One region of the Streptomyces sp. NBC_01275 genome, then DNA from elsewhere that is predicted to be linked to it. Evidence: riboswitches for the same ligand, from Rfam matches in the RefSeq annotation. Region 1 holds a riboswitch; each other region holds the start of a gene.
What was found. A riboswitch is a leader RNA that binds a small molecule or an ion and turns the genes downstream of it on or off. The one in region 1 is predicted to bind thiamine pyrophosphate.
Positions count from the first base shown of each region.

Region 2: linked by a shared signal. The riboswitch ahead of thiO (glycine oxidase ThiO) and the one ahead of OG562_RS30960 (thiamine ABC transporter substrate binding subunit) in region 1 are both predicted to bind thiamine pyrophosphate.
Region 3: linked by a shared signal. The riboswitch ahead of thiC (phosphomethylpyrimidine synthase ThiC) and the one ahead of OG562_RS30960 (thiamine ABC transporter substrate binding subunit) in region 1 are both predicted to bind thiamine pyrophosphate.

Region 1 is NZ_JAPEOZ010000001.1:6,939,714-6,949,246, forward strand. Features, by position in the region: gene OG562_RS30935 (XRE family transcriptional regulator) at 521-1,528, shown strand; gene OG562_RS30940 (NUDIX domain-containing protein) at 1,512-2,300, opposite strand; gene OG562_RS30945 (S8 family serine peptidase) at 2,870-4,252, shown strand; gene OG562_RS30950 (hypothetical protein) at 4,321-4,563, shown strand; gene rlmN (23S rRNA (adenine(2503)-C(2))-methyltransferase RlmN) at 4,913-6,019, shown strand; TPP riboswitch at 6,053-6,160, shown strand; gene OG562_RS30960 (thiamine ABC transporter substrate binding subunit) at 6,231-7,316, shown strand; gene OG562_RS30965 (iron ABC transporter permease) at 7,292-8,962, shown strand; gene OG562_RS30970 (ABC transporter ATP-binding protein) at 8,962-9,533, shown strand, end outside.
Region 2 is NZ_JAPEOZ010000001.1:2,367,953-2,377,485, forward strand. Features, by position in the region: gene thiE (thiamine phosphate synthase) at 1-469, opposite strand, end outside; gene OG562_RS10195 (Rv2175c family DNA-binding protein) at 580-945, opposite strand; gene OG562_RS10200 (NAD(P)/FAD-dependent oxidoreductase) at 1,015-2,202, opposite strand; gene OG562_RS10205 (hypothetical protein) at 2,319-2,669, opposite strand; TPP riboswitch at 2,722-2,833, shown strand; gene thiO (glycine oxidase ThiO) at 2,927-4,060, shown strand; gene thiS (sulfur carrier protein ThiS) at 4,057-4,257, shown strand; gene OG562_RS10220 (thiazole synthase) at 4,263-5,057, shown strand; gene pknB (Stk1 family PASTA domain-containing Ser/Thr kinase) at 5,212-7,182, shown strand; gene OG562_RS10230 (deoxyribonuclease IV) at 7,248-8,126, shown strand; gene OG562_RS10235 (DUF4396 domain-containing protein) at 8,210-8,683, shown strand; gene OG562_RS10240 (sulfite oxidase-like oxidoreductase) at 8,703-9,335, opposite strand; gene bfr (bacterioferritin) at 9,511-9,533, shown strand, end outside.
Region 3 is NZ_JAPEOZ010000001.1:4,754,426-4,763,958, forward strand. Features, by position in the region: gene OG562_RS20935 (metallophosphoesterase) at 190-1,278, shown strand; gene OG562_RS20940 (hypothetical protein) at 1,482-2,366, shown strand; gene OG562_RS20945 (VWA domain-containing protein) at 2,478-3,848, opposite strand; gene thiC (phosphomethylpyrimidine synthase ThiC) at 3,917-5,743, opposite strand; TPP riboswitch at 5,736-5,925, opposite strand; partial or broken gene OG562_RS20955 (YibE/F family protein) at 6,543-7,982, shown strand; gene OG562_RS20960 (SsgA family sporulation/cell division regulator) at 8,216-8,662, opposite strand; gene OG562_RS20965 (IclR family transcriptional regulator) at 8,763-9,533, opposite strand, start outside.

The sequences.
Region 1 (9,533 bases):
CGAGTCCCCACTCTCCGGCCGTTGCTCGCGGTCGCCGGGCCACCTCGCCAGTACGGGCCGAAACCCTGTTCTGCCTGGCCTTTAGCGGGATTGCAGCGTCCCCGCCCTCTGCTCGCGGAACGGCCTGCAAAGGGACGTTCCTTCGCACCGCTAACCGGAGTCAGCTCCGTGAGCTGGTGCGCACCAGAAGGTTTGCATCTGGTGCGCACCAGAGTCAAGGTGGTTCACTGATTCAGGTGGCGATCCGCCTTGCGGTGCACCTCAAGAAGACAGGTCGAGACGGGGGTCTCGGTACCTCACAGGACTTAACCCCCGTCCTGTTAACCCCTGTTGACCTGCAACAACGCGAGCCATGCTGGGATGGTGGGTGTATGGAGCTATCGCCGGACGGTGGTCCGTGAGCACAGGACTTCGAAGCGCGCGAACGGCGCGGGGCTGGTCCCAGGAGCGACTGGTCCGAGAGATCGAGCAGTACGCCCGACGACACGTCACTGACGTTGCTTCGACGGCGAGTCTGCGGGTGTACGTGTCCGAGTGGGAGAACGGCAAGCGCACCATCTCGGACCGCTATGCGGCCATCCTGCGCAGCCTTCTGGGAACCACGGACGCAGAGCTGAGGGGTGACGCATCGCAGGTCGCTGTGCCCGTGGTGGACGGCTATGACGAGTTGCTGAGCAGGATCGATTCAGCCAGCAGCATCAGCGGGTCCATGGTGCAAGCCTTCGAGGCGCAGACGGAGTTGCTCCGCACCATGGACCGTGAGCGCGGCGCTGCCAGCCTTGTGGACCAGGTGACGGGGCATCTCTCCGCTCTTGAGGACGCGCTCAACTTCGCGGTGCTGCCGGGCGCGCGCCGCCCGATCGCGCTCGCGCTCGCGGGCGCGTCGACCATGGCCGCGTGGCAGGCGATCGACTCGGGTGCGGTCGAACGAGCCTGGAGAAACTACGAGTTGGCGAAGCGCGCGGCGCGCGACGCTGAGGCTCCGATGTATCTGGCTCACGCCATGGCGGAGCAGGCGTACGTACTGTGCGAGGCGGGCCGGCCAGCACTGGGGGTCGACCTGGTCCGCGATGCTCAACGCGTTCTCGGCGGGGACGGTTCGCCACGTCTTCGGGCGTGGCTGTTCGGCGCAGAAGCTGAGCTGTGCGCCCGCGCGGGGATGGACGACGACTGCCGGCGCGCCCTCGATGCCGCTACGGAGTGCATCCCGGCGGGGTCGGGGGACCGTGACCCGGACATGCTGAGCATCTTCTTGAACGGTGCGCATCTGGCCCGTTGGCGTGGCAGCGTGCTTGCCCTGCTCGGTGACGGTGACGCCGTGAGTAGCCTCTACAGCGCCCTTGAGGTGGCAGACCCGACCTTCGTGCGGGCGCGCGCGGGACTGCACACCGATCTCGCGCAAGCCCATCTGGCACGAGCCGAGTACGACGACGCGCGCACCCACCTGAGGGAGGCTCGACTACTGGCGAACCGCACCAGCTCGGTGCGACAGCGCCGACGGGTGGACATGCTCAGTGCGCGGCTGTAAGCCCCTGCTTGCCACGGCTGGCCAAGATGTGAAGCAGGGCGACCAGCGTTCCGGAGCCCATCAGCTCACCACGAGCCATGAGTCCTGGAATGTCGGCGAGCGGAACCCACTCGATGTGGCCCGCCTCTTCGAGATCCGTCGGAGAGCCGACCTGTTCAGCCCCGTGGCCCACGAAGATCTCGTGTGGCGAGTCCACCATGCCAATCATCGGCTGATAGGTGACCACATGCTCGAGTGACTTCGGTCGCCAACCGGTCTCCTCGACGACTTCCCGGAGCGCAGTCTCCGCCGCATCCTCCCCTTCGTCCACGATCCCGCCGGGGAGCTCCCAGCCGAATTGCTGCGGGACGAAGCGGTACCGCCACAGCATGAGGACGCGGTCCTGGTCGTCGACCACGGCCGTGACGGCGACGTGGTGCAGCTTCACGACGTGGTGCTCGAACCGCTCGACGCCGGGGGGCTCCACATCCCAGACCTGAAGCTTGACCCAACGGTTGTCGTAGACGTCGCGCTCGCCATGGATGCGCCACGGCTCCAGACCCTCCGGGGTCCTCACGCTCACCAGTCCCGGAACGCGGTAGGCGCTCCGGCCCCGAACTTCCAGTGCACCCTCGGACACGAGACGGGCAAGCACCTGTCGCAGCGCCGTCCGGCCGATGCCGAGTTCCTCGGTCAGGGTGCGTTCGGACGGGAGCTTGGTGCCGGGGGCGTACTCGCCTGACGCGAGCCGTTCGTGGAGCGTCTCGTAGACCTTGGTCGTCTTCGGGCCCATGCGCGGAACACTCTCCGTTCTGCCGTGGTGCGTACCAGCGTAGCGGCCATGGGGGCACGCACCCTCCAGCTGGCAACTCGGCGTCGGGTCATTGACTGGTTGTCCCGTCTTGCAGCACTTGAGGGACGCACGTGGGTGCGCATCGACATATGGCGCACGAAAACGAACCTGCACGCCTACTACGAGCGGCGAGCGGATGGGGTTCCAGCGCGTTCGCACTGAGGCTTCGGATGATCAGCGCTCAGGCTGGCTCGCCCAACGATCTGCTTGAGAGTTGGCCATGCCTCAGACCTCCTGCCCGTATCCGCGGAGGACGTAAGGGCGCGCAGCGTCACACCTTGTGTCGAAGGCGTACCAGGTCAGAGGTAGGCATCGGCCGCGTGAGCCCATCGAGTAGGGCGAATCCACGTGTTCACTGTTTTCCTTTTCAAGGAGTGGCAGCCAACTCGGCGTGCGAGCTCGGGAAACCTCCATTAACGTGGAGGGATAAGCGACCGCGCGATCGAAGAGACATTCTCGAGGTACCGCCAAGCAGTAGTTGGCAGGCAAATGACTTGAGGCATCCTGCTATGAACACAGAACGCGCGCTTCCGGAAGAGAGCTCCGGGCAAATACCTGGGGAAGTACTCATCGAGCTGGCTCCCTGGCTGGCGGGCATGGTTAATCCCTTCATTCCGGATCCTTCCGGCTCTGCGTCTCCCGTGACAACCCTAGGCGACCCAGAGATAGACAGCGTTCTGGGTGAGATAGGCGTGTGGTCGATCACGCGCTTGTTCTTCAGGGGGCCGCCTAAGTGGGATGGGGCCAGGTTTAAATCCGACCCTGATGAGGATCACGTTAGCTATAGACTGCGGTTCGATCCGGAAGTGCCTGTCGACGAGGCGGTAGCGCGCTTGCTAGATACGAAAGGCAAGCGCATTGAGTTGGCTACGTCGAATGACTGGTATGTGAGCCTGGCTGTGGACCGGTCAGCACATGAAACTTTCCCAACCCAGTGGAACCTAGAGGCAATTGACTGCCCGAGAGCGTGGAGGCGCACTTACGGTGAACCTCACGTCGTGGTTGCTGTTATCGACTCAGGTGTCGACTTCAACCATGCAGACCTGCAATCCAACCTGCTGCAGGGTAAGAACTGTGTGGACTTCACGGGGAAGCAGTATCCAGCAGGTAGAGAGCTTATAGGCAACTACCTGCGGGCCAGTGATCGTCCAGATGACGAAGTCGGGCACGGTACGCATGTCGCTGGCACGATCTCTTGCGAATGTAGCCATCTTGGTGGGGTGACGGGGATGACGCGACGCTGTCGGATACTGCCGGTACGCGTCCTCGCCACGGCATACGAGCCAGTCAGGCGTGAATATGAAACCGTCGGCAACATGGCTAACCTGGCAGCAGGAATTCGATGGTCAGTGGACTGCGGCGGGGCCAGCATTTTGAATATGAGCTTGGGTAGGGCGAAGAACAACGAATTCGTACTCCGGGCCATCCATCACGCTCAAGACCGCGGAAAGATTCTGGTCGCTGCTGCTGGAAACGAAGGTCACGCGAAGAATAGGAAGATGTATCCAGCGGGATACTCTGGAGTTATTGCCGTCGGTGCGACTGACCTTGATAATCAGCGTGCCTACTTCTCGAACAGTGGAGACCACATCGTTGTGTGTGCTCCAGGTGTGGGAATTAGTTCCACGCATCTCAGTAATGGGCATGACACGCACAGTGGAACTAGTTTTGCGGCCCCTCACGTGAGCGGTCTTGCTGCCCTGATGATCTCCATTGCGCCCGACTTGACGGCGGAGGAAGTCTCGACAATCATCCGAGAGACGGCTACGCCATTGCGTCAAGACCAGGCAGACCCCCATCCGAATCAAAATTTCGGCTGGGGGCTGATCAATGCTGAAGCGGCCCTGTCCCGAGTGATGGAGCACGGAAGCGTATCTGGCGGGCACTCGTGACTGGACTGGTTCGTTGTCTGGTCGCAGAGGTGTACGGCGAGGGCGTCGGATAGAAGGAGTAGGAGTCCATGGCAGTTCGCGTGATCGTGGAACTGGATTCTAAGTCGGACTGGCGGAGAGTAGTCCCGCAATTGCAGACGGTATTCGGTGCCGAGGGTGCTGTGCCGCCAGTGGAGGGGTGGCCAGACCACATGGTGGTTCTCTTCCCGGATGGCACCCCCGACGCTATTTGCGATGACCTGACGACGGACGTGCCGGAGATCTTGCGAGCGCATCCTGACGAGTATTTTGTCGGGGATCCCAGTATGTGATCGAAGGCATCGAGGCGCAGAGCTGCTCAAACCTCGGCGTCTCCGCACCTTCCCTGCCCTGCGCCTCGACGTCTCCCCCTGCTGGCGCATGCGTTACGTGCGTTCACGCGTTCGATTCTAGTTTCGGGTGTGAGGGTGAGCACCACCGGCCCCAGCAAAGTCTCGCTCCGGGCCCAGGTGTCACGGTGAGGCAGCTTCACCTGCGCAGACACCCCGCTGGCCCCCGTGGGCCGGGCCGTCTGTGGGCCGTCCGAGGGGGGCCCAGGACGACCAGGGATGACCAACAACGACTACCCCGCAGGACTTCCGGCCCAGGCCACGAGATTCGATCTGCGACACTGGTGTGGCCATGCCTAAGCCCGGAGAACTCACTTTCGTCGCCCCCCGCGGAGCCAAGAAGCCGCCGCGGCACCTCGCCGACCTCTCGCCCGCCGAGCGGAAGGAGGTCGTGGCGGAGATCGGTGAGAAGCCGTTTCGTGCCAAGCAGTTGTCGCAGCACTACTTCGCGCGCTACGCCCACGACCCGGCGGAGTGGACCGACATCCCCGCCGGATCGCGCGAGAAGCTGCGCGAGGCGCTGCTGCCGGACCTGATGTCCGTCGTCCGGCATCTGTCGACCGACGAGGGCACCACCCGCAAGACGCTGTGGCGGCTGTTCGACGGCACGCTCGTGGAGTCGGTGCTCATGCGTTACCCGGACCGGGTGACGATGTGCATCAGCTCGCAGGCCGGCTGCGGGATGAACTGCCCGTTCTGCGCGACCGGGCAGGCCGGTCTGGACCGGAACCTGTCGACCGCCGAGATCGTGCACCAGATCGTGGACGGGATGCGGGCGCTGCGCGACGGCGAGGTCCCGGGCGGTCCCGCGCGGCTGTCCAACATCGTCTTCATGGGCATGGGCGAGCCCCTCGCCAACTACAAGCGGGTCGTCGGCGCCGTCCGGGCGCTCACCGACCCGGCACCGGACGGGCTCGGGCTGTCGCAGCGGGGCATCACCGTGTCGACGGTCGGGCTGGTGCCCGCCATCCACCGGTTCGCCGACGAGGGCTTCAAGTGCCGGCTCGCGATCTCCCTGCACGCCCCTGACGACGAGCTGCGCGACACCCTCGTCCCCGTGAACACGCGGTGGAAGGTGCGCGAGGTGCTCGACGCCGGCCTCGAGTACGCGGCGAGGTCCGGGCGCCGGCTCTCCATCGAGTACGCGCTGATCCGGGACATCAACGACCAGGCGTGGCGTGGCGACCGGCTCGGCCGGCTGCTCAAGGGCAAGCCGGTGCACGTCAACCTGATCCCGCTCAACCCGACCCCGGGCTCGAAGTGGACGGCCTCCCGGCCCGAGGACGAGAAGGCGTTCGTCCAGGCCATCGCGGCGCACGGGGTGCCGGTCACCGTCCGGGACACCCGAGGCCAGGAGATCGACGGGGCCTGTGGACAGCTGGCGGCCACCGAGAGGTAATCTGGCCAGGTCACATCGTCTTATCACAACTTCAGCATCCGACAGGGGAGCGCCACAGCGCTGAGAGTGCGGCAACCAGGCCGCAGACCCTCTGAACCTCGCCCAGGTCATTCTGGGTAGGGAGTTCGGTGACTACTCAAGCTGTTGCGCCCTGCCCGGACACTCCGGGCGGGGCCGCGTCTCTTCCTGGCCACCCCCAGGAGGAAATCAAGTGCACACCAAAACGTTCGTGGCCGTGGCCGTCGGCCTCGGGCTGGTCACACTGTCCGCGTGCGGATCGTCGAACGATTCCACCACCGGCTCGAGCGCGAAGAGCTCCAAGACCGTCACCCTCGTCAGCCATGACTCGTGGGCCGTCTCCAAGAGCGTGCTCGCCGCCTTCGAGAAGGAGTCCGGCTACCAGGTCAAGGTCCTCAAGGACGGCGACGCCGGCCAGGCCGTCAACAAGGCCATCCTCACCAAGGACAACCCCCAGGGCGACGTCTTCTTCGGCGTCGACAACACCCTTCTCTCCCGCGCCCTCGACAACGGGCTCTTCCAGCCGTACGAGGCCAAGGGGCTCGACCAGGTCGACGCGCAGTACCAGCTGGACGCCGGCAAGCACCGGGTCACGCCGATCGACTACGGCGACATCTGCGTCAACTACGACAAGAAGTACTTCGCCGACCACAAGCTGGCCCCGCCGACCTCCTTCGACGACCTGGTGAAGCCCGCCTACAAGGACCTCCTGGTCACCGAGAACGCCGCCACCTCCTCGCCCGGCCTCGGCTTCCTGCTCGGCACCGCCGCGCAGTACGGCGACGAAGGGTGGGAGGCCTACTGGAAGAAGCTCAAGGCCAACGGCGTGAAGGTCGTCGACGGCTGGGAGCAGGCCTACAACGAGGAGTTCTCCGGGTCCGCCGGCGGCAAGAAGGCGAAGGCCGACCGGCCGCTCGTCGTCTCGTACGCCTCCTCGCCGCCCGCCGAGGTGATCTACGGCGACCCGAAGCCGACCACCGCCCCGACCGGCGTGGCGACCGGCACCTGCTTCCGGCAGATCGAGTTCGCGGGGCTGCTGAGCAACGCGGGCGACACCGCGGGCGGCAAGGCGCTGATCGACTTCCTGGTCACGAAGAAGTTCCAGGAGGACATGCCGCTCAACATGTTCGTCTACCCGGTGCTGAAGGGCGCGGCCGTGCCCGCCGAGTTCACGCAGTACGGTCCCGCCGCCAAGGATCCCGAGACCATGGACCCGGCGAAGATCGCCGCCGACCGAGACCAGTGGGTCAAGTCATGGACCTCGCTCGTACTGAAGTAGCGCCTGGCAGAAGGCGTGCCGGGAACGCGGCGAGGCTCGGGCTCCTGGCCCTGCCCGTCGCGTTCTTCGGGGTGTTCTTCGCCTACCCCGTCGCCGCGATCGTCGCCCGTGGGCTGAAGGTCGACGGCGTCTGGCGGCTGGGGCGGATCGCGGACGTGCTCGGTCAGTCCGACATCCGGCACGTCCTGTGGTTCACGACCTGGCAGGCGCTCGCCTCCACCGTGCTCACCCTGCTGCTCGCGCTGCCCGCCGCCTATGCCTTCGCGCGCTTCGCCTTCCCCGGCAAACAGGTGCTGCGGGCCGTCGTCACCGTGCCGTTCGTGCTGCCGACGGTCGTCGTCGGCACGGCGTTCCTCGCGCTTCTCGGGCGCGGCGGACTGCTCGACGAGCTGTGGGGCGTACGACTGGACTCCACCGTGTGGGCGATCCTGCTCGCGCATGTCTTCTTCAACTACGCCGTCGTCGTGCGCACGGTCGGCGGGCTGTGGGCGCAGCTCGACCCGCGGCAGGAGGAGGCGGCGCGGATGCTGGGCGCGTCCCGGCTGCGGGCCTGGCGCACGGTGACGCTCCCGGCGCTCGCGCCCGCGGTCGCCGCCGCCGCGCTCATGGTCTTCCTCTTCACCTTCACCTCCTTCGGGGTCGTGCAGATCCTGGGCGGGCCGACCTTCTCCACCCTGGAGGTGGAGATCTACCGGCAGACCTCCGAGATCTTCGACCTGTCCACGGCCGCCGTCCTGACCCTCGTGCAGTTCGCCGCCGTGGGCGCGATCCTCGCCGTGTACGCCCAGGCCGTACGGCGGCGGGAGACCGCGTTGCGGCTGGTGGACGCGTCCGTGACGGCGCGGCGGCCGCGCGGGGCCGGGCAGTGGGCGCTGCTGGCCGGGGTGCTCGCCACGATCGCCGTGCTGCTGGTGCTGCCGCTGGCGGTGCTGGTGCAGCGCTCGCTGGACGCGCCCGACTTCGCCTATTACCGGGCGCTGACCAGCGAGGACGGCGGGACCTTCCTGGTCCCGCCGATCGACGCGATCGGCAACTCCCTGCAGTACGCGCTCGCGGCGACCGCCATCGCCGTGGCCATCGGCGGACTGGCCGCGGCCGCGCTCGCCCGTCGCGACGCCGGACGCCTGGTCCGCGGCTTCGACGCGCTGCTGATGCTGCCGCTGGGCGTCTCCGCGGTGACCGTCGGCTTCGGGTTCCTGATCGCGCTCGACGAGCCTCCGCTGGACCTGCGCAGCACCTGGATCCTGGTGCCGCTCGCCCAGGCGCTGGTCGGCGTGCCCTTCGTCGTACGGACCATGCTGCCCGTGCTGCGGGCGGTGGACGGGCGGCTCCGGGAGGCGGCGGCCGTGCTGGGGGCGTCGCCGTGGCGGGTGTGGCGGGAGGTGGACCTGCCGATGGTGCGGCGGGCGCTGCTGGTCGCGGCCGGGTTCGCCTTCGCGGTGTCGCTGGGGGAGTTCGGGGCGACGGTGTTCATCGCGCGGCCCGACAACCCGACCCTGCCGGTCGCGGTGGCGCGGCTGCTCGGACGGGCCGGCGAGCTCAACTACGGCCAGGCGATGGCCCTTTCGACGATTCTGATGGTGGTGTGCGCGGTGGCCCTGCTGGTGCTGGAGCGGCTGCGGACCGACCGGACGGGGGAGTTCTGATGCCACTGCTCGAACTGGAGCGAGCCACCGTGCGGTTCGGCGGGCGGGCCGTGCTCGACGCGGTGGATCTGGAGGTCGCCGAGCATGAGGTGGTGTGCGTGCTCGGGCCCAGCGGCAGCGGCAAGTCGACGCTGTTGCGGGCCGTGGCCGGGCTGCAACTTCTGGACTCCGGGCGGGTGGTGCTCGACGGGCGCGACCAGGCGGGGGTGCCCGCGCATCGGCGGGAGCTCGGACTGATGTTCCAGGACCATCAGCTGTTCCCGCAGCGGGACGTGGGCGGCAACGTCGCCTTCGGCCTGCGGATGCACGGCACGCCCAAGCGTGAACAGCGGGAACGGGTAGGGGAGTTGCTGGACCTCGTCGGGCTGCCGGGCGCCGCAGGACGGGCCGTGGCCGCGCTCTCCGGCGGTGAGCAGCAGCGCGTCGCGCTGGCCCGCGCCCTCGCGCCCCGCCCCCGGCTGCTGATGCTGGACGAGCCGCTGGGCCAGCTCGACCGCTCGCTGCGGGAGCGGCTGGTCGTCGAGCTGCGGGAGCTCTTCGGCCGGTTGGGCACCACGGTGCTCGCGGTCAC
Region 2 (9,533 bases), 4.6 Mb from region 1:
CGGGGGCGTGACGGCCGGGCTTGGTGGGGGTGGGCCAGCACGGGCCGGTGCAGAAGTAGTCGACGCCGTCCTGGACGGCGGCGGCCTCCGCTTCCGCCCCGGCGTGCGTGGAGCGCCCTATGAGGACGTCGTCGCCGAGGATCGCGCGGGCCGCGGGGACCGGCAGGTCGCCCTGGCCGAGGTGGAGGACGTCGGCGCCGGCCGCGTGGGCGACGTCCGCGCGGTCGTTGACCGCGAGGAGCTTGCCGTGCCGGGCGCACGCGTCGGCGAACACCTTCAGGTGCTCCAGCTCCTCGGCCGCCTCCATGCCCTTGTCCCGCAGCTGCACGATGTCGACGCCGCCGGCGAGTACCGCGTCGAGGAACTCCGGCAGGTCGCCCTGGCGGGTGCGGGCGTCCGTGCAGAGGTAGAGCCGGGCGTCGCCGAGGCGGGCGGCGCGGGCGGTGGCGGACATGGACGTGTCAGGCAGACGCGTGTCGGGCATGCGTGTGTCCCCCCGGGGCGGTGGCATACGGGCCGCGGCCGCGGCACAGCGTGCGGCCGCGGCCCGTACACCGGGTGGTTGTTCGAATCAGCGGCTCAGACGGCGAGCGCCTGGGCGCGGCGCTTCACCTCCGTGCCGCGATTCTCGCTCAGAGCCTGCGCGGGGGTGCCGGGCAGGCTCGGGTCGGCGGTGAAGAGCCACTCCAGCATCTCTTCGTCCGAAAAGCCGTCGTCCCGCAGGAGCGTCAGGGTCCCGACCAGGCCCTTGACGACCTTGTCCTCGTCGATGAAGGCGGCGGGGACGTGCAGCGCGCGGTTCTCACCACGTCGTACGGCGATGAGCTGGCCCTCCTTGACCAGCTGCCGGACGCGCGTCACCTCGACATCGAGCATTTCGGCGATATCGGGCAGGGTGAGCCAGGCAGGGACGAGAGCATCGATCTTTGCGTCAATCTCGGTCACGGGAACAAGCCTGCCATCTGCCACTGACAGTCGGAAGCCGGGCCCGTCCGACCAGGCGGTTTCGGCACGTTACGCCGTCGCCGCCTTCAGCGGCCTGGCCGGATCCGCCAGGAGCTCGGGGTTCATCGCGGCTCCCGACTCGATCAGTCGGCGGCCCTGGGCCAGGTCCCGGGGGCGGCCCACCGCGAGCAGGGCGACCAGCCTGCCCTCGCGCAGCCAGCAGACCGTCCAGGCGGGGCCGGCGGGGTCGCCGCGCCACCGGGTGGTGTCGGCGGCGGAGTGGTGGCCGGCGTACTGGACGAAGCGGCCGAACTGCTCGGACCAGAAGTACGGGACCGGGTCGTAGACCGCGGGGGGCTCGCCGGTGACCGCGCCGAGGATGTTCGCCGCGACGGTGCGCGGGCCCTGGAGGGCGTTGTCCCAGTGGTGGACGAGAAGCCGCTCGCCGTACCTTCCTGAAGGGAAGGAGGCGCAGTCGCCGACCGCGTACACGTCCGGCACGGAGGTGCGCAGACAGGAGTCGGCCACGACCTCGCCGTGCACGCCGAGCTCGATGCCGGAACCGGCCAGCCAGGCGGTGGCGGGGCGGGCGCCGATGCCGACCACGACGGCTCCGGCGGGCAGCCGCGTGCCGTCGTCGAGGACGACCGCGCCGGGCTCGACGCGCTCCACGCGCGTGTGGGTGTGCAGGGCGATGCCGCTGTCGGCGTACCAGGCGGCCATCGGGGCGGCGACCTCGGCGGGCAGCGCCCCGGCCAACGGCCGGTCGGCGGCCTCGACGACGGTGACCGCGCAGCCTGCCTCGCGGGCGGCGGTGGCGAACTCCGCGCCGATCCAGCCGGCGCCGACGACCACGACGTCGTGCTGCCGGGCGAGCACGGGCCGCAGCCGTTCGGCGTCGTCCAGGGTGCGCAGCAGATGCACGCCGGGCACGCCCTCGGAGCCGGGCAGCCGGATCGGTTCGGCGCCGGTGGCGAGGACGAGGACGTCGTACGGGACGGGTCCGGTCTCGGTGTCCAGCTCATGGTCGGCGGGGCGCACGCCGAGGACCTCGCGGCCGAGCTGCAGCTCGATGCCGAGGCTCTCGAAGTCGACGTCGAAGGCGGAGCCCTCGGCCTTGCCGAGCAGGACGGCCTTGGACAGCGGGGGCCGGTCGTAGGGCTGGTGGGGCTCGGCGCCGATCAGCGTCACCGCCGCGTCGAAGCCCTGCTCGAAGCCCTGCTCGCGCAGGGCGACCGCGGTCTGCACCCCGGCCATGCCCGCGCCGACGACGACCACGCGCCGTACGGCCGAACCGCCTTCCGCGACCGGCCCGCTCTCTCCCTGCGTCTGCTCGCTCACCCGATCACCTTAGTCAGCTGACGAACGGTCAGTCAGTCGTCGTGCTCCGTGACCTGCTCCACGACACTGGTCCCGCTGCCGGACTGCGACTCCCACTCCCAGGTCTCGTCGAGGCGCACCCGCCGGTCGGGCAGCTCGACGACCGTCGACACGCAGTGCCCGGCGGACGTCGTCCCGTCCCGCTTGAGCTGCACGTACCGGAAGTCGAGCCGGTCCCCCTCCCGGGTGCCCACCAGATGCCCGCGTACCACGTCGCCGCCCGCGTAGTCGGCCCAGATCACGCCGTCTTGCTCGTGGTACGTGAAGCGGGTGCGGGCGCCGACCTGACCGGGGGCCTGGTCGGCGACGGGGGCCAGGACGAGGCCGTCGAGGGAACGGGGCACGGAAGGAGGCTCCCTTACTGAGTCACGGAGCGTGGCGCTAGGGTGGCCAAACTAGAGCACTCGCGGGAGTCCGGACGCACCGGGCTGAGAGGGAGGCTGGCGGCCTCCGACCGTAGGAACCTGATCCGGGTCATGCCGGCGAAGGGAGGGGCTGGACGCCCATGTCGCGTACACCTACCGCAGTTACCTCAGAGACCTCAGTTGCCGCAGTTGCCGCAGTCGCCTCGGACACCTCAGACACCTCAGACGTCCTGGTCGTGGGGGGCGGGATCATCGGGCTCGTCACGGCGTGGCGGGCCGCGCAGCGCGGGTTCGCCACGGCCGTGGTGGACCCGAAGCCGGGCGGCGGGGCCGCGCGGACGGCGGCCGGGATGCTGGCCGCCGTCACCGAACTGCACCACGGCGAGCAGACCCTGCTCGGCCTCAACCTGGCCTCGGCCCGCCGCTACCCGGACTTCGCGGCCGAGCTCACCGATCTGACCGGTCATGACCTCGGCTACCGCCGGTGCGGCACGCTCGCGGTCGCGCTGGACTCCGACGACCGCGCCCATCTGCGGGAACTGCACACCCTGCAACGGCAGTCGGGCCTGGAGTCGGAGTGGCTGTCCGGTCGGGAGTGCCGACGGCTCGAGCCGCTGCTCGCACCGGGGGTGCGGGGCGGGCTGCGCGTGGACGGCGATCACCAGATCGACCCGCGACGGCTGGCCGGCGCGCTGGTGGCCGCGTGCGAGCGGGCGGGCGTGGTCTTCCACCGTGCCTGGGCCGAGCGGCTGTCCCTGGCGGGCGAGCGGGCCACGGGGGTCGTGACCCGGGACGGCACGACGCTGGCGGCGGGGCAGGTGGTCCTCGCGGCCGGCAGTCTCAGCGGGCGGCTGGAGGGCGTCCCGCCGGACGTGCTGCCGCCGGTGCGCCCGGTGAAGGGGCAGGTGCTGCGGCTGACCGTGCCGCCGCGGTACGCGCCGTTCCTGAGCCGCACCGTCCGGGCGGTCGTGCGCGGCAGCCAGGTCTACCTGGTGCCGCGCGAGAACGGCGAGCTGGTCGTGGGCGCGACCAGCGAGGAACTGGGCTGGGACACGACGGTGACGGCGGGGGGCGTGTACGGCCTGCTGCGCGACGCCCACGAACTGGTCCCCGGGATCACCGAGCTGCCGCTCACGGAGACCCGCGCGGGGCTGCGCCCCGGGTCCCCGGACAACGCGCCGCTGCTCGGGCCGACCGGTCTCGACGGACTGCTGCTGGCCACCGGGCACTACCGCAACGGCGTGCTGCTCACGCCGGTCACGGGCGACGCCCTCGCGCACGCCCTGGCCACCGGTGAGCTCCCGGACGAGGCCCGCCCCTTCACCCCCCGGCGCTTCGCCGCCGCCGCACTCTCGGAGCAGCCCGCATGAACGTCTCCGTCAACGGCGAGCGACGGGAGATCGCTCCCGGCACGGCCCTCGACAGCGTCGTACGGTCCCTGACGCCCGCGCCCTCCGGAGTGGCCGCCGCGCTCAACGAGACCGTCGTCCCGCGCGCGCAGTGGTCCGCCACGGCCCTCTCGGAGGGCGACCGCGTGGAAGTCCTGACCGCTGTGCAGGGGGGTTGAGCGCCATGGCCGACGATCCCTTCCTCCTCGGCGGTACGTCCTTCGCGTCCCGTCTGATCATGGGTACGGGCGGTGCGCCCAGCCTGGAGGTGCTGGAGCGGGCACTGGTCGCGTCCGGGACCGAGCTGACGACGGTCGCGATGCGGCGGGTGGACCCTTCCGTGCACGGCTCGGTGCTGTCGGTGCTGGAGCGGCTGGGCATCCGGGTGCTGCCGAACACGGCGGGGTGCTTCACCGCCGGGGAGGCCGTGCTGACGGCCCGGCTGGCGCGGGAGGCGCTGGGGACGGACCTGGTGAAGCTGGAGGTCATCGCCGACGAGCGGACGCTGCTGCCGGATCCGATCGAGTTGCTGGAGGCGGCGGAGACGCTGGTGGACGACGGGTTCACGGTGCTGCCGTACACGAACGACGATCCGGTGCTGGCGCGGAAGCTTCAGGACGTGGGATGCGCGGCGATCATGCCGCTGGGCTCGCCGATCGGCTCCGGCCTGGGCATCCGCAACCCGCACAACTTCCAGCTGATCGTCGAGCACGCGCGCGTGCCGGTGATTCTGGACGCGGGGGCCGGTACGGCGTCGGACGTGGCGTTGGCGATGGAGCTGGGCTGTACGGGGGTGATGCTGGCGTCGGCGGTGACGCGGGCGCAGGATCCCGAGCGGATGGCGTCGGCCATGCGGGCCGGCGTCGAAGCGGGACGGCTGGCCCGCCTGGCGGGCCGGATCCCCCGCCGTTACTTCGCCGAGGCGTCGTCCCCCGCGGAGGGCCTGCCGACGCTGGACCCGGAGCGCCCCGCCTTCTGACCGCCCCCCTCCTCCTCCCCTCGCCCGTCCCCCCCTCGCCCGCCCTCCGCTGCGCCTCTCCTCCTTGGCTCTCGCGTCACAGGTCAGCTGCAGTCCTGCGGCGATATCGGCGGAGGCGGTGGGGGTGTCAGCGGGGGCTCGTAGACTCGCGGATGTGGACACGACCCTTCAGGACCCTCTCGTCGGGCAGGTGCTCGACGGCCGGTATCGCGTCGAGGCGCGGATCGCGGTCGGCGGGATGGCCACGGTCTACCGGGCCGTGGACACCCGCCTCGACCGGGTGCTCGCGCTCAAGGTGATGCATCCGACGCTCGCCGCGGACGCCACCTTCGTCGAGCGGTTCATCCGCGAGGCCAAGTCCGTCGCCCGGCTCGCGCACCCCAACGTGGTGCAGGTCTTCGACCAGGGCGCCGACAGGTCGTATGTGTATCTCGCCATGGAGTACATCGCCGGCTGCACGCTGCGCGACGTGCTGCGCGAGCGCGGGGCGCTGCAGCCGCGGGCCGCGCTGGACATCCTGGAGCCGGTCCTCGCCGCGCTCGGCGCCGCGCACCGGGCCGGGTTCGTGCACCGGGACATGAAGCCCGAGAACGTGTTGATAGGGGACGACGGGCGGGTCAAGGTCGCCGACTTCGGGCTCGTGCGGTCGGTGGACACCGTGACCAGCACCACCGGGGCCGTCCTCGGCACCGTCGCCTATCTCGCCCCCGAGCAGATCGAGCAGCCGGGCGCCGCCGACCCCCGGGTCGACGTGTACGCGTGCGGAGTCGTGCTCTACGAGATGCTCACCGGTGAGAAGCCGCACGACGGGGACTCCCCCGCGATCGTGCTCTACAAGCACCTCCACGAAGACGTCCCGCCGCCCTCGGCCGCCGTGCCCGGTCTGGCGTACGAGCTGGACGAGCTGGTCGCGTCGGCCACCGCCCGGACGCCCAGCGTCCGGCCGCACGACGCCGTCGCGCTGCTCGCCCAGGTGCGGGAGGCGCGCGGTGCGCTCGGCGCGGACCAGCTGGACGCGCTGCCCCCGCAGGCCGTCTCCGCGGAGCACGACAACGCGGAGGACCGCACGAGCGTGATCCCGCGCTCGCTGACCGTGCCGCGGCCGCTGCCCGTCAACGAGGACGACGACCCGCTCCTGAACGGCGGCCTCGACGCCCCCTACGACGGCGAAGGCGGCGTGCACCGGACCTCCCGCTTCCAGAGCCCGCCGCCGCTGCCGCCCCGGCGCCGCCTCGCGCGGCCCCGGCGCGGGGTGTTCGCGCTGGTCACCGTCGTCCTGCTGGTGCTCGGCATCGGCACGGGCGTCTGGTACATCAACTCCGGTCAGTTCACCAAGGTGCCGCCGGTGCTGACGAAGACCCAGAGCCAGGCCGAGAAGCGGCTGAAGGCGGCCGGGCTCGAGGTCGGCAAGGTCGAGCACGCCTACAGCGACACCATCAAGCGCGGCCGGATCATCGGCACGGACCCGGAGCCGGGCTCCCGCATCCGCAAGAACGACTCGGTGACGCTCACCGTCTCCGACGGTCCGGACACCGTGAAGGTGCCGGACGTGAAGGGCTCCCGGCTGGACAAGGCCGAGGAGCTGCTGAAGTCGGACGGTCTGGAGCCGGGCCTGGTCACCAAGGCGTTCAGCGAGGACGTCATCAACGGGTTCGTGATCAGCACCAACCCGGAGGCCGGGACGGAGCGGCGGTCGGGCTCGGCGGTCTCCATCGTCGTCAGCAAGGGCAGCCCGATCGACGTCCCGGACGTCACCGGGGAGGACCTGGACGACGCCAGGGCCGAGCTGGAGGAGGCCGGTCTGGAGGTGAAGGTCTCCGCCGAGGAGATCAACTCCGAGTTCGACAAGGGCCAGGTCGCGGCGCAGACCCCGGACGAGGGCAGTCAGGCCGCCGACGGCGACACGGTGACGCTGACGCTGTCCAAGGGCCCGGAGATGGTCGAGGTCCCGGACGTGGTCGGCGCGAGCGTGGACGACGCCAAGTCGCTCCTCGAACAGTCCGGTTTCAAGGTCGAGGAGGACCGCGGACTGCTGGGGCTGTTCGGCGACACCGTCAAGAGCCAGTCCGTGGACGGCGGCGAGTCCGCGCCCAAGGGTTCGACGATCAAGATCACCATCCGATGACCGGGAGCACCCCCGGGACCGCCCCCGTGGCCGGGGGACCCGCCGCCGCGTGACACCCTGAACGGGTGAACAATCAGCAGCCCGGTCCCTCGCGCAACCCCGTCGGCGGCCATGTCCCCGTGGCCGGCGGACTGCACTCCGTGGGACTGTCGTACGCCCAGGACCTGCGGGCCGAGACGGTCCAGGTCTTCGTCGCCAACCCGCGCGGCTGGGCCACGCCCGCCGGGAACCCGCGGCAGGACGAGGCCTTCCGGGAGGCGTGCTCGGCCGAGTCGATCCCGGCGTACGTGCACGCGCCGTATCTGATCAACTTCGGCTCGCACACCGAGGCGACGGTGGAGCGGTCGGTGGAGTCGCTGCGGCACTCGCTGCGCCGGGGGCGGGAGATCGGCGCGCTGGGCGTGGTCGTGCACACGGGGAGCGCGACGGGCGGGCGGGAGCGGTCCGTGGCGCTGCAGCAGGTGCGGGAGCGTCTGCTGCCGCTGTTGGACGAGCTGACCCATGACGACGACCCGTTCCTGCTGCTGGAGTCGACCGCCGGGCAGGGCTCCTCGCTCTGCTCACGGACCTGGGACTTCGGGCCGTACTTCGAGGCGCTGGACGCCCATCCGAAGCTGGGCGTCTGTCTGGACACCTGTCACATCTTCGCGGCCGGACACGATCTGACCGGGCCGAGCGGTATGCACCAGACCCTCGACCTGCTGGTGGACACGGTCGGCGAGGGCCGGCTGAAGCTGATCCACGCCAACGACTCCAAGGACGTCGTCGGCGCCCACAAGGACCGGCACGAGAACATCGGCGCGGGTCACATCGGCGAGGATCCGTTCCGCGCCCTGATGACCCACCCGGCGACCGCGAACGTACCCCTGATCATCGAGACGCCCGGCGGCAAGGAGGGGCACGCGGCGGACGTGGAGCGGCTGAAGAAGTTGCGGGACGGATAGCCTGGGCACTGCCCTGGAATACCCCTAGGGGGTATACGGTTCATGCGCGGTGCAGGAACCGTCGTCCGACATTGGGGGCACGTATGCAGCACGAGACGCACGCGCACCATCACCCGCCCGCCGCGACCTGGGCCATGGCCGTCCAGGCCACCCTGCACTGCCTCACCGGCTGCGCCATCGGCGAGGTGCTCGGCATGGTGATCGGCACCGCGCTCGGCTGGGGCAATCTGCCGACCACCGTCCTGGCGATCGCGCTGGCCTTCGTCTTCGGCTACTCGCTCACCCTGCGCGGAATCCTGAAGGCGGGCCTCGGCTTCCGGGCCGCCTTCCGGGTGGCGCTGGCCGCCGACACCCTGTCGATCGCCGTGATGGAGCTGATCGACAACGGGGTGATCGTGCTATGGCCGGACGCGATGGACGCACAGCTCGCCGACGTCCTGTTCTGGGCCTCGCTCGCGATCTCGCTCGTCATCGCCTTCGCCGTCACGACACCCGTCAACAAGTGGATGATCGGACGCGGCAAGGGCCACGCGGTGGTCCACCAGTACCACCACTGACCCGCGAGGGGACCGGAAGTCAGAGCTCGGGGCCGTCCCCAGGCTTCTCCTGGTAGGAGTACCGCTGCTCCCGCCAGGGATCGCCGACGTTGTGATAGCCGCGCTCCTCCCAGAAGCCGCGGCGGTCGGCGGTCATGTACTCGACGCCGCGGACCCACTTGGGGCCCTTCCAGGCGTAGAGGTGGGGGACGACCAGACGGAGCGGGAAGCCGTGCTCGGCGGTGAGGAGTTCGCCGTCCTTGTGGGTGGCGAAGATCGTGCGCTCGGAGGCGAAGTCCGACAGCCGCAGGTTGGAGCTGAAGCCGTACTCCGCCCACACCATCACATGGGTGACATCGGCGGCGGGCGGCGCGCTCTCCAGGATGGTCCGGGCCGGGATCCCGCCCCACTCGGAGCCGAGCATGCTGAACTTCGTCACGCAGTGCAGATCGGCCACGACGGTGGTGTACGGCAGGGCCGTGAACTCGTCGTGGTTCCAGCAGCGCTTGTCGCCGTCGGCGGTGGCCCCGAAGACCCTGAACTCCCAGCGCTCCGGCCGGAACTTGGGCACCGGGCCGTAGTGCGTGACCGGCCAGCCCCGCTGCAGTCGCTGACCCGGCGGAAGCTCGGACACCGCCGCTTCTCCAGACTCGCGCTCCACCGGCTGACCCATGCCTCCATCCTGACAGACCCCGGGCGGTGCACATGACCAGCCATATCCGGAATCGGGCATCTGCCACTAAGCATGGACTAACTTACTAAGTACGCACTTACTGGACGATCTTCGGCGCCGGTGAAATCATGCGGCGGCAACCTCCCCCATCCCCACCGTGGAAGGAGCCTCTGCGATGCAGGGCGACCCCGAGGTCAT
Region 3 (9,533 bases), 2.2 Mb from region 1:
GTGGGGACTGCCGAAGCCCGGCCCAATCGGGGCGAAAGCCACGACGAACTGGAGGCTTGCTCCGATTCACCACCCCTGGGTCGTCACACGGCACGATCCGCATTCCTATGATGGGCCCACGGCACCGCGGGCCGCTGCGACCAGGCAGTCCGAAAGGGTGCAGCTGCGGCGCGATGGTGGAGGGGTCTGATGACTCAGGGGGCCGGTCAGGGACCCGAGGTGGAGCGGACGGCGACGTTGCGCGACTTCCGGGTGCCCGCATACGTCCACGAGACCGGTCCGTACGACCAGAGCACCCATCCCGGGAACGCCGCGCCGCCGCTCGAGGAGCCGCTGGAGCACCCGGACGGCTACACGCCCACCCAGCGCGACCTGCCCGTGATCAACCGGGGCGACACCCTCCAGATGACCGTCGAGCCGGCCCCGGCCCCGCTGCCGGTCCCGCTGCCCGCGACCGGCCCCGGACCGCTGTTCGTCGTCGGCGACGTACACGGCTACCTCGACGAACTGATGGCCGCGCTGCAGGAGAAGGGCCTGATCGACGCGGCGGGCCAATGGTGCGCGGGCACGGCCCGGCTGTGGTTCCTCGGCGACTTCACCGACCGCGGCCCGGACGGCATCGGCGTCATCGACCTCGTCATGCGGCTGTCCGCCGAGGCCGCCGCGGCCGGCGGGTACTGCAAGGCGCTCATGGGCAACCACGAGCTGCTGCTGCTCGGCGCCAAGCGGTTCGGCGACACCCCCGTCAACTCCGGCGCGGGCACGGCCACCTTCCAGGCGGCCTGGCTGCTCAACGGCGGCCAGAAGTACGACATGGACCGCCTCCAGGACCACCACCTGCAGTGGATGGCCCGCCTCGACGCCGTCGAGGAGGTCGACGGTCATCTGCTCGTCCACTCCGACACCACCGCCTACCTCGACTACGGCGACTCGATCGAAGCGGTCAACGACACCGTCCGTGAGACGATCACCCGCAACGACGCGGACGAAGTCTGGGACCTGTTCCGCAAGTTCACCAAGCGCTTCTCCTTCCGTGACGAGGGCGGCGCCGACGCCGTACGCTCCCTGCTCGATACGTACGGCGGCACCCGAATCGTTCACGGCCACAGCCCGATTCCCTATCTGCTGGGCGACGTCGGCTCCGAGGACGGCGAGGACAACGGCGGGCCCCTGGTCGAAGGACCGCACGTCTACGCCGACGGACTGGCCATCGCGATGGACGGCGGCGTGACGATGGCCGGAAAGCTGCTGGTCCAGCAACTTCCCTTGGACATCTGACGGTTATCGGAGCGGTTACGGGGCAGGCGTACCCCACGTCGGAACGTCCGACGACGCCGCAGGCCAGGGGCTAATTTCAGCAAACCCCCTGTCACCCCATGCCTTCGCCGCTCTACCATCGGCTTATCCGTAGCAGGCTCCCCTCCGTTTCTGCCCGACGGCTCGTTGGCATGCGAGCCCCAAGCCCTACGGAGCATCGGGGGATGCACATGAACAGCGTTCCGCAGCACCTGCTCACCGAGGACCGCCAGGAATACGAGCGGATCCTCGACGAGGCGCTGCGCTCCGCACCAACCCACCCGGAGCTGGCCGCTGTCGGACAGCGGCTCAACCCCGAACAGCTGCGCACCATGGCGCTCAACGCCACCGCACTGATCACGGCGGCCGCGGCGACCGAGTACCAGCACTACGTCAAGGTCCGCGAGGAACTGCGCCACCCGGCGCCGTCCACCCCGTCGTCGCCCGCCCGCGAGTCCGGCTCCGGTGAGCCGGGCGGGGGCGCGATGGGGCTCGCCACCACCGTGGGGGAGGCGGCCCAGGCCGCCGAGACCGCCGGGGCGGGCGCCGTCGCCGTCGCCGCCGTCCTCACCCCTGTTCTCGCCGGAACCGCTGCGGTGATCTTCCTGCTCGTCGGTTACATCCTCAAGATGCTCGAACCCGAACCGACGGTCGCCCAGGCCATGCTCAACGTCGGCTGGGCGTTCGGGGCCGTGACCGCGGCCGCGATCCTCGTCGCCACCTTCGGCCTGCTCGTCACCGCCCTGCACAACCGGCCCTCCGTGGAGGCCGGAGAGCACGGCGAGCTGAGCGAGGAGGTCGACCGGGCCAGAGAAGCCTGGCGGGAAGCCCTGCTGAAGCGCGGCATCCTGCCGTTTCTGCGAGAGGCCCTCGCCAGCCCCGGCCCGGCGGCCGCGCTCCACCCCGAGCCGACCCCGCCGAGCCCGACCGGCCGCCTCCCGAAGATCGGCTACGGCCGTCCGGGCTTCAGCAGCCCCGACGACGGCCGCTCCACCGGCCCGCGCCCGAGCTTCAGCAGTCCGGACTACACCAGCCCGGACTTCGGCGGCCCGGAGCACCAGCCGGAATAGGGCCCTCGGCTTGCGCCCCCGCACAAAAGGAGCGCAAGCCGTACGCCCGGGCCCCGGCGGTCAGTCGTACGCCCTGGCCCGGCGCTCAGCCATGCGCCCGCAGCGGGGCCCTCAGAGGATGCCCGCCCGGCCGGCCGCGGTGATCCAGGACGGGAACTCGGACAGCAGCCGGTCATAGAGCTCCTGATCCGGAACGGTGCTGATGTCGTCCACGGCGAAGAAGCCCACGTTGTCGACCCGACGGCCGGGCAGCGTGTCGAACCGCTCCAGAACGCCGTAGCGGGACCGGCCGAGCCCGACGAACTGCCAGAAGATCGGCTCCTCGACCGCCTCCCGCAACTCCCGCTCGATCGCCGCGTCGCGATAGACCCCACCGTCGGAGAAAAACAGCACCAGCGTGGGAACACCCACCGGATTCTCTCGTACGTACGTCCTGACCTGGGCGATCGCCTTCTGCTCCTCGTTCTGGATGCCGACCGTACGCATGTCGACCTGCCCCGGCTCCATCCCCTTGCGCGGCTTCTTGCTGCGCCGGAACAGACTGATCTCGCCCACCCGCACATGCAGCCGCAGCCACTCGGGGAGTTCGCCCAGGCGGAGGTCGGGCAGTCGCGCGGCCTCGCTGGCGAACGTCCAGGCCTGCATCTCGCCGTCGTCGTCGAGCTGGGCCGCGACCGCCGCCATACGCTCCACGACGTCCGCCACCACACCCCCCGAGTACAGGAACGCCATGGAACCGGAAGCGTCCAGGACGAGCACGATCCGCGCACTGATCCCCACCGCTCCGCGCTTGCTCAGACTGACGGCGACCTGCTCCTTCCGCAGGGACAGCCGCTTGCGCATGTCCACCGGAAGCCGGTCCTCGCCCTTGGACGGACGAGAGCCGACGGACGGTGGCGCAACCGGTGTTTCGGCGACTGCGGTCGGTGGAGAGGTGCCCTCCGCCGCCTCCTCGTCGACGGTGATCCCGAAGTCGGTGGCCAGTCCCGCCAGCCCGGAGGCGTACCCCTGCCCGACCGCACGGAACTTCCAGCGTCCCTCGCGCAGATACAGCTCGCCGCCGATGAACGCCGTCTCCGAGTCGGCCTGCATCTCGAAGCGGGCCAGCTCGAGTGTTCCGCCCGAGCCGAGCAGTCTCAGCGTCAGACCGCTCACCTGGCCGAAGGCGCCGCCGTCCGCCGAGGCGCACAGCACCACCCGGACGATGTCGCTCTCCAGCGAGCGGAGGTCGACCTCGACCGTGTCCGTCATGACACCGGCGGACCTCCGCTTGCCGAGGTGGGTCACGGTGCCGGACGCATGACGGGGCTGGTTGTAGAACACGAAGTCGCCGTCGTCACGAACCCGCCCCGCCGCCGTCAGCAACAGCGCCGAGGCATCGACGTCCGGCTCGCCGGTCCCCTCGGACCAACTGAGTTCGACGCGGACGTCCGGCACGTCGACCGGCAGATTGGCGCCCTTGCTCATGGATCGCGGTGTCATGGGGCCAGTCTGCCGAGCCGACGGCCGTGAGCAACCGTCCTCGCGACCAGCGGGTGAGAGCAATGACGTCAGTCGGCGATCGGCAGATACACCCTGTTCCCCGAGGCCGCGAACTCCTTCGACTTCTGCAGCATCCCCTCAGCGGCCTCCTCAGCCGTCGCCCCCGCAGCCGCCGTCCCGCCGAACTGCGCTGTGATGCTTTGACTAATCTTCATCGAACAGAATTTCGGCCCGCACATCGAGCAGAAGTGCGCCGTCTTGGCCGGCTCGGCCGGGAGCGTCTCGTCGTGGAACTCCCGTGCCGTGTCCGGGTCGAGGGCCAGGTTGAACTGGTCCTCCCAGCGGAACTCGAAGCGGGCGTCGGACAGCGCGTCGTCCCATTCCTGTGCACCGGGGTGCCCCTTGGCGAGATCGGCTGCGTGGGCGGCGATCTTGTAGGTGATGACGCCGGTCTTGACGTCGTCACGGTTGGGCAGGCCCAGGTGTTCCTTGGGCGTGACATAGCAGAGCATGGCCGTGCCCCACCAAGCGATCATCGCGGCGCCGATGCCGGAGGTGATGTGGTCATACGCCGGCGCGACGTCCGTCGTCAGCGGGCCGAGCGTATAGAACGGAGCTTCATCACAGATCTCCTGCTGAAGGTCGATGTTCTCCTTGATCTTGTGCATCGGGACATGTCCCGGGCCCTCGATCATCGTCTGTACATGAAAACGCTTCGCGATCCGGTTGAGTTCCCCGAGCGTGCGCAACTCCGCGAACTGCGCCTCGTCGTTGGCGTCCGCGATCGAGCCCGGCCTGAGGCCGTCGCCCAGCGAGTACGTGACGTCGTAGGCGGCGAGGATCTCGCAGAGCTCCTCGAAGTTCTCGTACAGGAACGACTCCCTGTGGTGCGCGAGGCACCAGGCCGCCATGATCGAGCCGCCGCGCGAGACGATGCCGGTCTTGCGGTTCGCCGTCAGCGGGACGTAGGGCAGGCGCACGCCCGCGTGGACCGTCATGTAGTCCACGCCCTGTTCGGCCTGCTCGATGACGGTGTCCTTGTAGATCTCCCAGGTCAGTTCCTCGGCGCGGCCGTCGACCTTCTCCAGCGCCTGGTACAGCGGCACCGTGCCGATGGGGACGGGGGAGTTGCGCAGCACCCACTCGCGGGTCGTGTGGATGTTGCGGCCGGTGGACAGGTCCATGACCGTGTCGGCGCCCCATCGGGTCGCCCAGGTCATCTTCTCGACCTCCTCCTCGATGGAGGAGGTCACCGCCGAATTGCCGATGTTGGCGTTGACCTTCACCAGGAACCGCTTGCCGATGATCATCGGCTCGATCTCCGGGTGGTTGACGTTGGCCGGCAACACCGCACGGCCTGCCGCGATCTCCTCGCGAACCACCTCGGGAGAAACGTTCTCCCTGATGGCCACGAACTCCATCTCGGGCGTGATCTCCCCCCGGCGCGCATAGGCGAGCTGGGTCACCGCCTGGCCGTCCCGGCCGCGGCGCGGCAGCCGCGGCCGGCCCGGGAAGACCGCGTCGAGGTTGCGCAGACCGCCGCGCGGCGAGGTGTGCTTGATGCCGTCGTCCTCGGGGCGGACAGGACGGCCCGCGTACTCCTCGGTGTCGCCTCGGGCGACGATCCAGTTCTCCCGCAGCGGCAGCAGACCCCTGCGGACATCGGTGTCGACGAGCGGATCGGTGTACGGGCCGGAGGTGTCGTACAGCGTGACCGACTGCCCGTTGGTGAGGTGCACCTGACGGACCGGCACCCTTAGATCGGGGCGCGTTCCCTCGACGTACCCCTTGTGCCAGCCAATGGACTTCCCGGCCTCCACAGCATCAGACATCTGCTCGGACATCGGCTCAGATATCTGCGTGGAGGCAGGCGTGCGTGCGTCCTTGTTGGTCATGAGACCTACTCCCTACGCCGGCATTACCCGGTAACAGGTTCGGCGGTCGACGCAGCGGCTACCGCCTGCCGAGGTTTCATGTGAAACATCACTCGAATCAAGTGACGTTCCACGTGAAACATCGCGAAGACGGAGGTCAGCGCCCTCTCAGCCCGGTGCTCCGAGCTCCCGCGTGTGCAAAGGTGGCTCCACGCTAGCGTCAATTCGGGCGCGGTGAACAGAGCGCCCCCGTCGTTCTTGCGATGATCGGTCGGTGACCACGACACACCATCCCCCGTACCCGCCGCCCGAGCCGCCCCGCGGACCGGGCACCGGAAGCGGTCCAGGAACGGGACCCGGAAACGGTCCTGGCCGCGGAGGCGACCGCGACTTCAACAGCGGGCCCGATCGGGATCGGGGACGTGGCCAGGAACACGGTCCGGGGTACGCCCCGGGGCGCGGGCCCGGTCACGAGCCGGGCGGACCCCCTGGACACGAACCAGGCGGCGGGCCGGACCGTGAGCCTGGACGTGAGCCAAGACCCGATCCTGCGTACAGCGGCGGTCCGGCCGGGCCGGGGCGCGGCGGGATGCCCGGCGGACCGGGACACGGTCCGGACCGGGGGGCCAGGCAGGGATACTCCCCGGGGCAGGTACCCGCCGGCCCAGGCACTGGATCTGGCCCTGGCCGCACTCCGGACTTCGGCCCTGGATCTGGATCTGGGCCTGGGTATGGGTCTGGGCCCGGATCTGCCCCGGACACCGGCTTCGGCTCGCACGACGGACATCGCCACAGTGGCTCGAGCGACGGCCAGAACCCAGGTCACGGGCACGGCGGCGGCCACGGGCATGGTTCCGGATCCGGATCTGATTCGGGCGATGGTCACGGTGGTGGGCAGGGCCCTGGCCCAAGCGGCGGGCACGGTCATTCACACAGCCACAGTCATGGTCCGGCCGCCCCTGTCTCCCGGCATCTGCGCAAGGTCATCGCGGCCGTCCTCATCCCGTTCGCGGGGGCGGTGGTGGTCGGGCTCGCGGTGCTGTGGCCCGGCGGCGCTCCCCCGCACGAGCGCACGGGCGTCGGCTTCGACCGCCAGAGTCAGCAGGCCACGGTCACCAAGGTCGTGAGCGTGAGCTGTGCGTCGGTCAACGCCTCGGGCGACACCCCCACCGGCGACACCTCCACGGCCGAGGGGTCCTCCGCCGAGCAGCAGGCGAAGGGCACCTGCAAGAAGGCCACGATCCGCGTGGACACCGGCAAGGACAAGGGCCGTACGTTCACCGAGATCGTCCAGCCGGACCAGTCACGCCAGCTGCACCAGGGCGAGAAGGTCGTGGTCGCCTACGAGCCCTCCGCGCCGAAGGACCTGCAGTACTCGGTCACCGACGTGAACCGCCGGTTCCCGATGGCCCTGCTCGCCGTCATCTTCGCGGTCGCCGTCGTGGTCGTCGGACGGCTTCGGGGTGTCATGGCACTGGTGGCGCTGGCCCTGAGCTTCATGGTGCTGAACTTCTTCATCCTGCCGGCGATCCTGCAGGGCTCGAACCCGCTGGTCGTGGCGGTGGTGGGGTCGAGCGCCATCATGCTGATCGCCCTGTATCTGTGTCACGGCCTCTCGGCCCGCACCTCGGTAGCCGTCCTCGGCACCCTCATCTCGCTGCTGTTGATCGGCGTCATGGGGTCGTGGTTCGTCGACTGGGCCGTGCTCACCGGCAACACGGACGACAACACCGGTCTGATCCACGGGCTGTACCCGACGATCGACATGAGCGGTCTGCTGCTCGCGGGCATCATCATCGGCTCGCTCGGCGTCCTCGACGATGTGACGGTCACCCAGACGTCGGCGGTCTGGGAACTGCACGAGGCCAACCCGTCGATGGGCTGGCGCGGGCTGTACCGGGCCGGCATCCGCATCGGCCGCGACCACATCGCGTCCGTCGTCAACACGCTCGTCCTCGCCTACGCCGGCGCCGCGCTGCCGCTGCTGCTGCTCTTCTCGATCGCGCAGAGCAGCGTCGGCGCGGTCGCCAACAGCGAGCTGGTCGCCGAGGAGATCGTGCGCACGCTGGTGGGCTCGATCGGGCTGGTCGCTTCGGTGCCGGTGACGACGGCTCTGGCGGCGCTGGTGGTCTCGGCCGACCGGCCGGGATCCGCGACGGCCCCTGCGGGGGTCCCGGAGCCGGCTGTCGTGGGAGCGTCCCCCGCAGGCCCCGCCCAGGCGCAGGCCCGGGGCGGCCGGGGCAGGCGACGCAAGCACTGACCCGAGCGCCGACGCAAGCACGGATGCAAACACGGGCGTAAACGCTGAGGCGGCCGGGTGCCCAAGGACCCGGCCGCACCGGCCGACTCGGGCGCTCCGGGGCGCCCCGGGGCACCTGTGGCACCTCTGGCACCTGTGGCACCTGTGGCACCCCACAGCCCCCTCTCCAGAAGAAGCGTTCCTGCACCACCCCACCCGTGGCGAAGCGTTCCGCCACCCCCTCCGCCGTCACCTCATCCGGCGCTCTGCTCCTCCGCCAGGATCCGGTTCAGCGCCTCGTCCAGATGGGCGTCGAAGTCGGCGAGCGCACCCTCCTGGCCCAGCGGGACCAGCTTGTCGGTGCGGTCGAGGAAGGCCACGAGCGGAACCGCCGAGGAGCGGAACAGCGCCTGGTCGCCGCCGACCTGAAGCCGGATCAGCACCTCGCCCAACACGTCGGGATCGACGGGCGAGACGCGCACGTCCCCCTCGCCACACGCTCGACCCACCCCGTCGATGAGCAGCTCACGCCCGAAAGCCCAGGTCACCGGGGCGTCACCGGGCAGGTGAAAGGTGAGCCGCACGGCATAGGGATCGCGCGCCTCGTAGCTCAGCTCCACCGGGATGCGGAACGAGAGCTCATCGGAGACGAGAAAGCTCATCATGACTTCTGCCTGTACTGCCTGTACGGACTCGCGCATCGCCCTACCCCGTCATGTGACGTCGACTGGCCGGGAATCGACCCCTGACACTGACAGGCATCTTGCTGAACGTACACAACAGATCACAAGGAGTAAGTTTTCAGATACTGATAGAGATCGCGATTGACCCCAGCCTCCGCCCGATCTCGCTCTGCAGCTGTCGGGCCGCGGGCAGCAGCCGGTCGGCCTGATGAACGGGCAGGGAGATGGCCATCGCCGCCGCCGTGGCGCCCACCGTGATCGAGATCGCGGCGCACACCGTGCCCAGTGCGTATTCCTGCCGCTCGACGACCGGTTCCATGCGCCCCATGCGTTCGAGGCGTCTCAGCAGGGTGCGGTCGTCACGCACCGTGTACGGGGTGATCGACTGCACCGGGTAGCGGTCCAGGTGGTCGCGGCGGGCGTCCTCGTCCAGCTGGGACAACAGACACTGGCCGATGGCGTGCGCGTGTCCGGTCTCGCGGAAGTCGGCCCATTCCACCACCGCCGGGTTGCCCGGGGTGTCGGAGACGCACATGATCTCGATCTCGCCGTCGCGATACCGGGCGTAGTACACGGGGACACCGATCGAATCGCGCCAGTGGGCGAGGGTGTCGACGACCGTGCTGCGACGTTTCTGCGCCGCCCCGCTGCTGCCCAACCGCTCGGCCGCCTCCCCGAGGAAGAACAGCCCCTTGTCCCGGCGCAGATAGCCCTCGTGCACGAGGGTGCGCAGCAGGTGGTACGCCGTGGGGAGCGCGAGGCCGGTCTCGCGGGCGAGTTGCTTGGCCGGGGCACCGCCTTCGTGGTCGGCGACGGACTCCAGCAGGCGCATGGCGCGCTGGACGGAGCCGATGAGGGTCGCCGCGGGGTGCGGCTGCTCGGGGACCGC